DNA from 3 places in the Butyrivibrio sp. TB genome. Region 3 is predicted to be linked to each of the others. Evidence: riboswitches for the same ligand, from Rfam matches in the RefSeq annotation. Region 3 holds a riboswitch; each other region holds the start of a gene.
What was found. Region 3 has a riboswitch for cyclic di-GMP ahead of BMX21_RS14860 (DNA/RNA non-specific endonuclease). Riboswitches for the same ligand answer to the same signal wherever they lie in the genome.

Region 1 (4,255 bases), on a different contig from region 3:
GGCTGGGCCATAAGCTCTGATAAGTATCCGGAATACTGATCATGCACAGCCCAAAACAATTGTGACTATCAGTGCAAGCGTTAGAAGCTGCACAACAAAAGGCGAAATGAGAACATTAAACTCATTCCGCCTTTTGACATTTTATATGCGCCATATAATCGCGCGTTTATTTATATATGATAAGACTTCAGCAAACAATAGAATTATTCAGCTGCCAGCTGGAAGAAATTCATCTTCTGGTTAAGCGAATCTGCAAGATCCTTAAGATCTGATGCTGAGTTACTGATAAGTGCAAATGTAGCATTGAGTTCTTCCATAGAAGCATTGGTCTCTTCTGTAGAGGCTGCGTTCTGCTGAGATATAGCAGAAAGCTCTGCAATAAGGTCGATAAGCTGAGCCTTGGAAGAGTTGAGCATATTAACCTTATCAGATATTGTCTGGGTGTTCTGCTCTACGCTATTAACTCCAGTTACGACGCCGTCCATATCAGACTTTGTGCTTGTAAGCTGGGAGCTTTGCTCATTGAAAGCAGCATTTAGTTCTTCTATTATTTCCATACTCTTAGTAGAGTCTGTTACGAGATCTTCTACTATCTCATTGATAGTTGTAGCAGCTGTACTTGACTGCTGTGCAAGAAGACCTATCTCATTAGCAACTACGCCGAATCCCTTACCATAGTCACCGGCTCTTGCAGCTTCGATAGAAGCGTTAAGTGACAGAAGGTTGGTCTGGCTTGATATCTCAGTGATAGAGTGAGATGCATCAGCAATCTTCTTAACAGCGTTGTTGGTAGCTTTGATCTGAGCGTCGATATCCAGCATTGAAGCCATAACAGTCTTGTTCTGTTCCATAAGGCCGTCGAGAGCTTCGACAGTTCTCTTGGCAGCAGTGAGCATCTGGGTTGTAGCACTTGAAAGGTCTTCTACGCTTACTCCGATCTCATCAATGCTATCACCCATTTCGTTAGTATTAGAAGCAGAAGTCTCTACGCTTTCAGCCTGAGATACAGCACCTTTACTGATATCACCTACAGCTTCTGCAACCTGAGTTGATACATGTGAAGCTGTTTGAGCTGATGTAGAGAGGCTATCACCTGACTTTGTAACTTCACCTGAAAGTGCAAGTGTTGCAGAGATAACTTCGTTTAGCTTGTTCTTAAGACCGTCAGCACTTCTTACAATGTCACCAAACTCATCTTTACGACTAATATTCTTACTATCAAATGATGCAGAAAGGTCTCCATTGCCAAGCTTTTCAAGACCACTTACAACGTCTTTTACAATTTTCTTTGATACAAGAAGCATTGTTAAACCGATGATGAAGCTTATTAATAGTACAACTGCGCTCACAGCATTCATTTTCATTGCAGCAGAAGAAAGACTGGATTCCACATCTTCTGTAGATCTTCCTGCAAAAATCATTCCAACTACTGATCCGTCAGAGTTTCTGATAGGGAGATAATATGCATACCAGCTGTTGCCACCAATCTCAAGATCTGTAGAAAGGTATTCACTGCCACCGCTGATAACGGTACTGGTAACTGCTTCGGAGGCGGTTGTTCCTTCCATACGAAGGCCGGTATCTGCGTCAGTCAGAGTTGTTATCTTTCTAACATTTTGGAAGAATACTGTATAAGATATTCCGGTTTTTTCACTAAGTGAATCTAGCTGACTCTGAAATATGTCATGAATAGCTATGTCACCCTTCATAAGTTCATTATCACTGTTAAGTGACCAGTCGCCTGACCATTGACTTGCCATCTCGGATACTTGTAGTGCAGATATATGAAGTTCTTCGGCAAAAGAGTCATAGTAAGCTTTTTTGACCATAGACACGCCTACAGCCGTTACAATAATAGACATAGCTATAAGCATAAGAAGAGCAGTACCGCACAATTTTCCAATAAAAGAGAATTTAGATTTCTTCATTTGTAACCTCATTCATAAAAATAAGCACGAAGGACTCCATGTCTACGTGCTTAAATGTCTGAAAGTGATCACGATTTCAGATTCATATAAATGCAACTGGCTGACATTTCAAAGTCCCTGTAGTTTTGCGTCACAGACTTTCGTCTGCTTTGCCTTTGTTTTTGTTTTCGTTAACACACAAAACGAAATTATACATATTCGCTATTTCATTGACAATATAAATAATCGACAAAATAAGTAATAGTATTTGGTAAAACGTTTGGAAAAAATATATAATCGCATAGAAATCTTTTTTGTTGTAGATCAGCCCTATCAACGATTTTACCCACATGCCGACATGTTGTATTATAAATCGTAGGCATTGCAGTGTTTTTGTGCCTAAAAACCTTATATAAATTTTGTAGATATATGAAGACATTAGAAAGAAAACGAGGTTAGCCATGGAATTTAATAATGTACCAACACCATCTTATATAATTGATGAGAAGAAGTTGAAAGAAAACCTTGAGATATTAAAAGATGTAAGCAAAAGGGCTGGTTGTAAGATACTTCTTGCCCAGAAAGCATTCTCTGCATTCTGCGAATATCCCCTTATTGGGAAGTATCTTGCAGGAGCAACTGCAAGTGGCCTTTTTGAGGCAAAACTTGGTCAAGAAGAAATGGGACTTGAAAATCATGTCTTCTCTCCAGCATATAAGGAAGACGAGATAGAAGAGATTGCAAGAATATGCGATCACGTGATTTTCAACTCTTTTGCCCAGCTAAGTAAATATGGAAAGATCGTAGCTGATATTCATCAAGATCAGAATGATAAATCTGGAAGAATCGAAGGAGCAACTTATAGTAAAGAAAGCACTAATGAGACTTCGAATCTAGGAATCGGCCTTCGCATAAATCCGGAGTGTTCCACGCAGGAAGATGCTATTTACGATCCCTGCGCACCCGGATCAAGACTGGGGATAACCTTATCTTCATTTGAAAAAGGCTTATCAGAATATGGCGATGCATTTAACTATGTTGATGGTCTCCACTTCCATACCCTTTGTGAACAAAATAGTGATGATCTTGAAAAAACTTTAAAAGCTGTGGAAGAAAAGTTTGGTAAATATCTATCACTGCCCCAGATCAAATGGCTCAATATGGGCGGTGGTCACCATATCACCCGTGCAGACTATGATAGAGAAAAGCTTATCAGTTGTATCAAAAATATAAAAGAAAAATACAATGTAGAAGTATATCTCGAACCCGGCGAAGCCATCGCCCTGAATGCCGGATATCTTGTAACACAGGTTCTTGATATTGTAGACAACGATCTTAAGATACTGGTACTTGATGCATCAGCAGCATGTCATATGCCTGATGTTTTGGAGATGCCATATCGTCCGCCGCTTAGAGATTCAGGGGAGGCTTCTGAAAAGAAGTACACCTACAGGCTCTCTTCCTGCACCTGCCTTGCAGGGGATATTATAGGCGATTATTCTTTTGACAAGGAGATACAGATAGGAGACAGGCTGGTATTTGAAGATATGGCTATATACTCCATGGTCAAGAATAACACCTTCAATGGAATGTGCCTTCCATCAATATATGCCATGGATGAAACAGGTGACGTAAGACTTATTAAGAAGTTCGGATACGAAGATTTTAAGATGAGATTGTCCTGATAACATAATAACTTACTATATGTTTGAGGATTGCTGGAGTTTTGTATAAATGTATCAATCTTCAAACACATATTTTAAAACTTATAATACTTGGAGTTTGCTATGAAGAAATTAGAGCTTAAACAGTTCGACCTTGAGCAGATTGCAGACAGCGGTCAGTGCTTTAGATGGACCAGAATTTTGGAAGATAAGGCAGGTAGTGCCACATCTGATATAGAATCCGGAAAGATTAAATATAGGATAATAGCATTTGGCAAGATCCTAAATATAGAGCAGGATATGACATCTGGCATCGTTACCATGGATTGCAGTGATACAGACTTTGATAATATCTGGAAAGATTATTTTGACCTTGATACAGATTACGGCAAGATAATAGATTGTATTCCGGAGGATGACAGTTATTTAAAACGTGCTGCCAGTGCCTGCGATGGAATCCGTATTATAAGACAGGATCCCTGGGAGACTCTTATTACCTTTATTATCTCTCAGAGGAAAAATATACCTGCCATAAAAGCATCTGTAGAGAAAATCTGTAAGGCAGCAGGAAGTGTAATAGGAGAAGCTGATGGAGAGAAGCTATATGCTTTCCCTACACCGGAGCAGCTTTCATCTTTATCTATGGATGACTTAAATGCCTGCAGCCTTGGCTACCGCGCCCAG
Region 2 (4,255 bases), on a different contig from region 3:
CTGTCAAACACGTTCAGAAGGTTGCTGACAAAGCAGCAGAACTTGCCAAAGAGCTTAGAAGAAGCGTAACAGTAGAAGAACTTGCTGCAGAAACTGACCTTACAGAAGATGATATCATCGAAGCTATCCGTATGACAGGCAATAACATAGAAGATATAGATTTTAACGAAGAATGAATCTGATCTGGTAATGATTTAGTAGTCAAATAGGCCCATTGATAAAATTCACAATTAAGCTTCGGGGGCATTATGAAACAGTTTTTGTATGAAATCGTGAGTAATAGCAAAAAAGACAACTCTTTTGACGAAGCAAGAAGATATGCAAAGGAACATGAGGATTTTCAGGTTCTTGCTCATATTTATTTTGGATATGCTCAGCTTGATAAGACAATGGAGATGGTATCATATTTGAAATCTCTTTTCCCGGGAATCAAAATTGCCGGTTCCAGTTCTTGTGGAGAGATCAAGGATGGTCATCTTACAGATCGTTCTATTCAGATATCCATATCTTTTTTTGAAAAGACTAAGATAAAAACAATTATATATGATTGCAGGGATAGGAGCGAGTTTGATAACGGCATTCTCATGCAAGAAATGGTTGACAGCGATCCTTATGCAAAAGCTGTAGAAGTAATTGTTGCAACTCATTCAGGACTCCATGCTCAGAAATTTTTTGATGCTCTCGAAAAGTGTAATGAATCTGTGGCTGTATTCGGCGCAGCTGCTGCCAAGTATGATGATACAAGTGATACCTTTGTATTTAATGAAGATGGAATATCCCTCTTTGGTATAGTATGCGTATTGTATTCAGGTGAGGACTTTCATATCAGTACAGCTTATGCACTTGGCTGGAAGGAACTGGGCCATTCGATGACAGTCACTAAGGCTGAGTCTGAGAAGCTATATGAACTAGACGGCGAGCCTGCTTTTAATGTATACAAAAAGTATTTGAAAATTCAAAATGACAGTTCTTTTTCCAGAAATGCACTGGAATTCCCGCTTATGTATAGTGAATATGATGTTGACGTTGCCAGGATCTCCTTAAAATGTGCCAGTGACGGAACTCTCTACCTTGGCGGAGAACTAAGAAACGGTGATATAGTAAGACTTGGCTATGGTGATCCTGTAGCCATCCTGGACAGTGTATACGAAGCTCAGGACAAGATCAGATTATTCCAGCCTCAGGCGATATGGATCTATTCCTGCATGACGAGGATGAGTTTCTGGGGAGATGATATTGACTGCGAGATATCACCCTTTGATAAGATCGCTCGCACGTCCGGATTCTATACATTTGGTGAATACATAAGGATTGGCAAAAAAATCTATATCCATAATGCAACTCTTATTTCAATTGGTATGAGAGAGAACGCTCCTGCAGGAATCCCTGTAATGGCTCTTCCAAGGCTCACCCAGAAGAAAATGAGTGGTGAAATATCCATGGTTGAGCGCCTTGTAAGCTTCATTCAGGCGACAACAGGAGAACTCGAAAGACTTAACAAAAATCTTGCTCAAAAGGCACTAACTGACGATCTGACCCGAATATATAACAGGCGCAGGATAGAAGAAATAATGGAGAGCTTTATTGAAGAAGGTCGTCAAAGCCGCGATCAGATTTTCTTCCTGCTTATGGATATAGATTATTTTAAGCAAGTCAATGATACTTATGGACATGACACCGGAGATGTTGTTCTTAGGAAGGTTGCAGGCGTTCTTAAGAATTACATGAATGATGATTGTGTTCCCGGAAGATGGGGCGGTGAAGAGTTCATGATCGTAGCTCGTAATATCACCAAGACCATGGCTCTTGACCTTGCTGAGAGTATCAGAAGAGATATCTGTGATGAAGATTATGATCCGGTTCCGGAACTAACTGTATCTATAGGTATAGCCGGTATGTCTCCAAACGATAATATTCTGGAATTATATAAAAGGGTGGATAAGGCTTTGTACCATGCCAAAAAATCCGGAAGAAATTGTGTGTTTTTCAGCACTGACTGATATCTTTGGACAGATGGAAGGATTAATAATTTTTGACATCTATCTCGTTATTTGCTGCTAAACTTATTCAATAGTTAAGACGAATTAACCCTTTATTAGTGCTACAATATAAGGCTTTGTACATCCTGACCTGGGAAACTAAAGAAAACCGGTGGTCATTTTTTGTAAATATTACACAATAAAAAAATGCGGGATTTTCGCGTTTTTTGAAAAAAGGTGTTGATTTTTTGAAAATAATCTGTTATATTTTACTACGTTGAATCCACGAGATAATCTTTAGCAAAATAAGCGAAAGCTTATGACGCAAAGCTATAGGGCCTTTAAAATGGCAGCCAGTTGCACTGTACTTTAAATTCTTGCCGTCTGCTTTATGCAGACGGTTTTTTACTTGTGTACCGGCTCATTTCGAACTTGTAACTTCAATTCATTGTTAAAAAATAATCTTTTTTCACTCTTTCTCCGATATATTTATATGACGTAGGCGGTAAAAGGATTTTTATCGTTCTTAATATGATCATGATATTTTTATGAAACTCCCAGAACTAAGGATTGGCTTAGTGAGCACAGTATGAGAGTAAATAATAGTCTTAGGTCTAAGATCTTCAAGTCTATGCTTTGTCTTATAACAGTTATTATCATGACTGTTTCTTTTGCATTGCCGCAAACTGTAAGATATTCCAAAGCTGCGCCTCCGGAAGCTGAGAAGCTTGATGATGAACCGGTAGAGGCGAATTTCTATGGAGATATAGTCCCATCTTCTGATATAGCTAATTATAAAAACGGAAAAACAGGAACAAGGACAGTTAAAGTTGGATATTTTATGATAGACGGCTTTCAGATGTATGATGAGAATTATGGATATTCCGGTTATTGCTATGATTATCTTCAAAAGATCCGAACCTATACCGGGTGGGATTATGAATATATAGGAGATGATGAAGATATAGCATTCTCTGATCTGTACAGGATGACTGTTGAGGGCGAGATCGACCTTATAGGCGGCATAACCTGGACACAGGAAAGGGCTGATAAGCTCATCTTTTGCAATGTGCCAATTGATATGGAGTATACGACCATATATGTAAAAAATGGCGATACAACTTTTCTTGCCGGCGATTATTCCAAATGGAGAGACATAAGGCTTGGCATTGTCAGGGGGACTACTTACGTTGACAAAGTCAGGGATTTTGCAGAATCGAATTATTTTACCTACAAGGGATATTATTATGACGGTGATGAAGATCTAATTGCTGCTCTTGAAAACGGCGATATTGATGCCTTTGTTTCTGGAAGTTCCCATAACTTTCCCGGAGTTTCAATTTTGGCACAGTTTGATCCAAGCTATTTGTTTTTTGCCACGGGGCTTGATAACAGTGATCTTATGGACAGTCTCAATCATGCTCTTTCTCAGATAGAGACTGTTGATGCAGGCTTTAAAGAGTCACTTATGTCCAAGTATTATCAGGGCAACGGCACTAGTAATATTACATTCACATCCACAGAGAAACTCTATCTTGATTCCCTTATCACTAATAACAGAACCTTTACTCTTTTGGCCAATCCCGATAACTGCCCATTATCTTATATTGATGAAAACGGTAAACCATCAGGTATCCTTGTGGATATGACAACGTCTATACTTGACAGTATAGGCCTTTCATATGAATTTTATGAAGTATCTGACAGATTTGAATATATAAATGCTTATAATGAGCACAGAGCAGATATAGTGATCGACTTTATATCGGATTTTGGCCGGTCCGAAATGGGAGGATATTACGAGTGTGATTCCTATTTTGATACCTCTCTTGCCAGTGTCCATAATGATAAAGAGTATTCTTATGATACGATAGTAAAAAGACATGGAGACGGAATCTTTAATGATAGTATACTTCAAAGCCTAAGCGATACTGATAATGTTGTATTCCTTGATTCTTTAGAAGCTACAAGGCGTTATCTTGCAGCTCATCCCAAAGCCTGTACAATGCTGCCCTTGGAAAGCGCGGTAGTGCTTGTCGGACAAGAAGAGACCAATGCACTTGTTGCTGAAGATATATCTTATAGAAATCTGCGCTTTTGCATGGCTGTTAACAGTAGCTGCGGCCATTTTCTTATAGGAATCTTTAATAAAGCATGTAACTCTTTTCCTCAGCAAAAAAGAGCTGAGATCATCAGCAGATATGATATTGACAATTACACACCGAAGACCTTTAGAGCCTTCATATATGATAACCCTATGTACGGCTTTGTAGTTA
Region 3 (4,255 bases):
GTTTTGGTTTTGAAGCTGGGCATTGAAACGAAGGTACCGCCTTTTCTGCTTTTAACGATTGAGACATTTCTTACTGCAAAGCTGTCTCCAAAAGTTACTGTGCATAATCCTCTCACATTGTTGGAGCTGGCTTCTATCTTATTTGCTTTAACGCTTACTTTCATTTCTTTAATCCTCCTGAATAAAATCGTTTTTTCTCTTCCTGATGGCGCTGAGGGTCGTTGTGGCGAGCAGTGCGTTTGTCCGACAAACGCGTTAAGCGGCTCTTACAACACAGACTCCGTCCGTGAGTTTCGGGTGCGCTGCGCTCTACCATCTTTGTCATTTGCTTCAAGGTCCTGCTGGTATAGCATTTCTAAGTTTTTCTTTGCAATCATATACTCATGCATGTCTTTATTAAGCTGAGCATATTCAAGGAATTCTTTTTTCTTCTCTTCAAGGATGCGGCCATATTCATCCCGGAGCTTTTGCATGTTTAGGGTCTGGCCTTTTGGAACTGACTTATAGACTTCCTCTGCTGCCTTATACAGTAGTAGCTCTGACTCATGTTCCTGATAGAAGGTCTTAGAGTAACCACTCTTTTTATAAGATTCGAAGACTCCTTTGTTCTCGGTCTTTAAGTCATTTTCCGTATAATCCATCCGCTCCTTAAGGCTCTCTGCAATACTTCTGCCCCGGACTATATGAAGCGCCATAAGCCTTGTAGCTGCCATAGGTTTCTCCTTTTTATGGGCAAAAAAAGAACAGCTCTTCCGTTACTGGAAAAACTGTCCTTCCTGCCTATACCATTTATTTAGTTTTATATTCTTTTTAATACTCCATGAGCTGACTCTAAGATAAGCTGGAGATTGGCTGCCAAGAACAGGCATGCAAGCATAAGTTAACAGAACACGTTACTTTAGTCATATCTGTATACTCTCATCCTTGTAACGTTCAAACATCCCCGAATCTCTATATAAAAAATCAATCATTACAATAATATGTTACTTTAACTTTTGAATCTAAGCTATACGGTTCATCCGTCCACATATTTTCCCCATTAACTTTAACTTCTTTAACCGTTCCGACTTTATCAGCATCCCAAAAACCATTATGATTTATTCTCTGCCAAGTTCCAATTTTCATGGATTACAACGTTTACACGGATCATAGCCTAATTCTACAAGCTCATCTCTCGTTCCTTCATAATACATTTTGTTCTTTTCCTTCATATCGCTGACACTACTGCATGTTGGATAGTGGAATTTCTTGGTATTGGTATTAACAACGTAAGTATACTGCTGCGTGGTCTGGTCTGTAGTGCTTCTGGTTATATCTTCTTCTGTCGCATCATTTGTTGGAAGAACATATCCGTCTATAGCGCTGTTGCTGCCGTCTGCGTAATTAATATTAACTCCTGGCTGTACGTTATAGCAGAATACGTTGAAGCAGATTCCCATACCTGAATCTTCTACAGAGTACGCTTCAATCTGAACTCCTGTGCATAAGAGGTTGTTACCTTCAAATACAGGTGTAACCCTGTACATTACGTGATTACCGGTTGATTCTATATAATTCGCAACCATATTTTCATATGGAAGCATACCATCAACGTTCATGTACCTTGTACCTGTGACAAGGTTCTTCTCATTGGCGTTCTCACCAGTGAGCTGGTAGCCTATAAGATGGCATCTATTGTAGAGATATGGCGGATCTGAGTCAACGAGTCCTGGGTACTTGTTCTGATTCCAACCTGTAGGTTTTACAGTGCCGATCGATCCGCGAGGTTCTGTTGGCATGAGGTCCTGACCTATGCATGCAACAGCTGTTGTACATCTTCCAAGGCTATCAAGTGCTCCATACTGTTCGTATGATACTGTGGTGATATCGGACGCTGCGAAGGTTGGTATATTGCCGTTTAGGACTACTGATGCACTTCCTGTATAAGCCGGTATGTCGCTCTTGGCATGGGCTTTGGTAAGTGTTAATCCCGGCAGGCTACTTATCAGTCCTATAATAATGAGCATCGCCAATATTCTGTTTATCTTGAAGTTTGCTATTCTCATATGTTTATCCTCTATCTCTTTTCCCAAAAGGTAATAAAAAAGGCACTGCACAGCTGCAATGCCCATTACTCGTGTTACATGCAACTGGCTGACTCTGAGAGTCCCTATAGCTTTGTGTCACCAGATCGCTCTGGCTTTACCGTAAATATGTAATCGTTATTTAGTTAAACTCAAGTATAATTATTTCCTCCTGCCATGTCAATATGTTCATGGCGCTTCCTCAGCCAAACTCCGGAACATCCTCAAAGTCACCTACTGTATACTCGCCGCATATTACGCCATCTTCTATATCGAATCTGACGCCTACTCCATCATCGGTGATAAGATCGACATATGTCTCTCCGTCTGTTTTGTACAGTGTAAGGTTTGATCCTGCAGGAATAGTTTTTTCGGTCCAATAATACTCACTGTCAATATCGTCAGATGAATCTAAAGTCATCTCCTTTTTGGTCACGATAGTCTCACCTGTCTCTCCAACAGGATTGCCGGGATTGATAGAATCGATGCCTACGTAGTACTCAAACTTACCAACGCTAACAGGCATGCCGTCAAATCCAACTGTAAAAGTCTTCTTAACTACAGACTTGCCAAAGATATCCTCAGCTTTAAGAAGTACAAAACTGTTTGCATCTGTGATGTCATTATAGAACAAAGAGTAATCTTCATATATGCGTGGTTCGCTTATCTTGGTATTGTTCAGATCAAATACATACAATGTGTCGCTGTTACCCTCGTCTAATATGTTTATGTACAGATAGCTCTTTCCATTTGCTTTTTCTATTAAAAACATGTTTTCAGTATTACATAATATTTTTTTCTGGTACTGGGAGTCGCCATTTGAAAGAGTGAATTCTTTATAATACTCCTCGGGTACATTTACCGAAAGCTCAAATTCCTCTCCGCCTACAGTAAAACTGTTTTCCTCTCCTTCAAGCTTTGTAACCTTCCAGCTAGGTGCTGTCAGTTCATCATTGAGCTCTATCAGGTTTTCATCGCCGCTAAGACCATCTATTTCATCTCCGGTTCCTTTGACCAGATCACTGATCCTGTCTACGATCTCGTCCTGTGTCAGGTCTTCACCTGTGTAGCACTCATACTCTGTTTTGCCTTCATAATCTTCAGACCAATCGTCAAGTTCATCATCTGAAGGCACTCCGTCTCCATCTTTATCCTCATAGTTATAGTATTTCTCTGAATATGCCACCGAGACTTTGTAGTTTTCATCCATCGTCATGTAATAGGTATAGAGAATTGCTCCAGCATAATCTGTATTATAATTTACTATAAGACCTGCTTTAGGATAGTAGTCGTAACCACTGTTACCGCCTGCGCCGTAGCTCCAGTCATCTATCGAGAGTATTAGCTTTCCATCTGCGAAGGTATACATGCTGACACTGTAGCCCGGATAATCGATCACAAGCTCCGGAACGTCATCATCATCAAAGTATATGAGTTTATAATCATAATCTGCATAGTCATGGCCTAGGCAGTATCTGCTGGCGATCATCTCATATGCTTCCTGATATGAGTCGAACTGTCCATCGGGATGTCCATCTGTTAGAAAAGCTATAGTTGCAGCTGCTGAAAAGTCACTTCCAAAATAGTCCTCAATAGCTTCGGGGTTACTAAAAGTATTATAGTTATAACTATCACTATAATCCTCATACTCTCCGGTACAGATCTGGATCATCTCTCCTTCCTGAGTATCTCCGACTACAACTACATCTGAGATACCATCAAAGTTAATGTCGCATATTCCAACTTCACTGATTTCATCATAATATGTATCATCTTCCTTTGGAGAGTGATAACGGGAATAATACACCTGTGCAAGTTCTGTATCGTCCTGCATTATCTTGAATGAAGACCACTTGCCTGCATCCTTATCGATAAGCGGTATGAGTTCAACTTCGCCAAATGGCTCCATAGTTACTTTCATGGAGTTTTCATCAAATGCTACTACCTGATAGCCATCGCCTGAATAAGATTCTTCTGCCTCATCTTCTGTCTCTTCGGAAGTCTCATCTTCCTCTTCATCAGTCTGTTCTGTTTTTTTATCAGATGGATCATCTGATGACTTGCTATCCTCTTCACCTGCTGCATTCTCTTTGCTTGCTTCCTCAGTAGAATCGGCATTCATCGACAGATCCGTATTGACGCATCCTGTAAGTGTGAGCGCGAGGATACATGCTACTACTATTTTTCTTTTC

Region 1: linked by a shared signal. The riboswitch ahead of BMX21_RS17440 (methyl-accepting chemotaxis protein) and the one ahead of BMX21_RS14860 (DNA/RNA non-specific endonuclease) in region 3 are both predicted to bind cyclic di-GMP.
Region 2: linked by a shared signal. The riboswitch ahead of BMX21_RS06875 (ATP-binding protein) and the one ahead of BMX21_RS14860 (DNA/RNA non-specific endonuclease) in region 3 are both predicted to bind cyclic di-GMP.

The regions. Positions count from the first base shown of each region.
Region 1 covers NZ_FOER01000034.1:36,251-40,505, reverse strand. Annotated here, with positions in the region: gene BMX21_RS17445 (DUF4179 domain-containing protein) at 1-39, shown strand, start outside; gene BMX21_RS17440 (methyl-accepting chemotaxis protein) at 204-1,928, opposite strand; cyclic di-GMP riboswitch class I at 2,017-2,092, opposite strand; gene nspC (carboxynorspermidine decarboxylase) at 2,369-3,592, shown strand; gene BMX21_RS17430 (DNA-3-methyladenine glycosylase family protein) at 3,695-4,255, shown strand, end outside.
Region 2 covers NZ_FOER01000008.1:26,312-30,566, reverse strand. Annotated here, with positions in the region: gene BMX21_RS06885 (sigma-70 domain-containing protein) at 1-176, shown strand, start outside; gene BMX21_RS06880 (sensor domain-containing diguanylate cyclase) at 249-2,000, shown strand; cyclic di-GMP riboswitch class I at 2,269-2,344, shown strand; gene BMX21_RS06875 (ATP-binding protein) at 2,569-4,255, shown strand, end outside.
Region 3 covers NZ_FOER01000023.1:64,240-68,494, reverse strand. Annotated here, with positions in the region: gene BMX21_RS14870 (SpoVG family protein) at 1-164, opposite strand, end outside; gene BMX21_RS14865 (hypothetical protein) at 267-713, opposite strand; gene BMX21_RS14860 (DNA/RNA non-specific endonuclease) at 1,122-2,045, opposite strand; cyclic di-GMP riboswitch class I at 2,122-2,196, opposite strand; gene BMX21_RS14855 (hypothetical protein) at 2,266-4,255, opposite strand, start outside.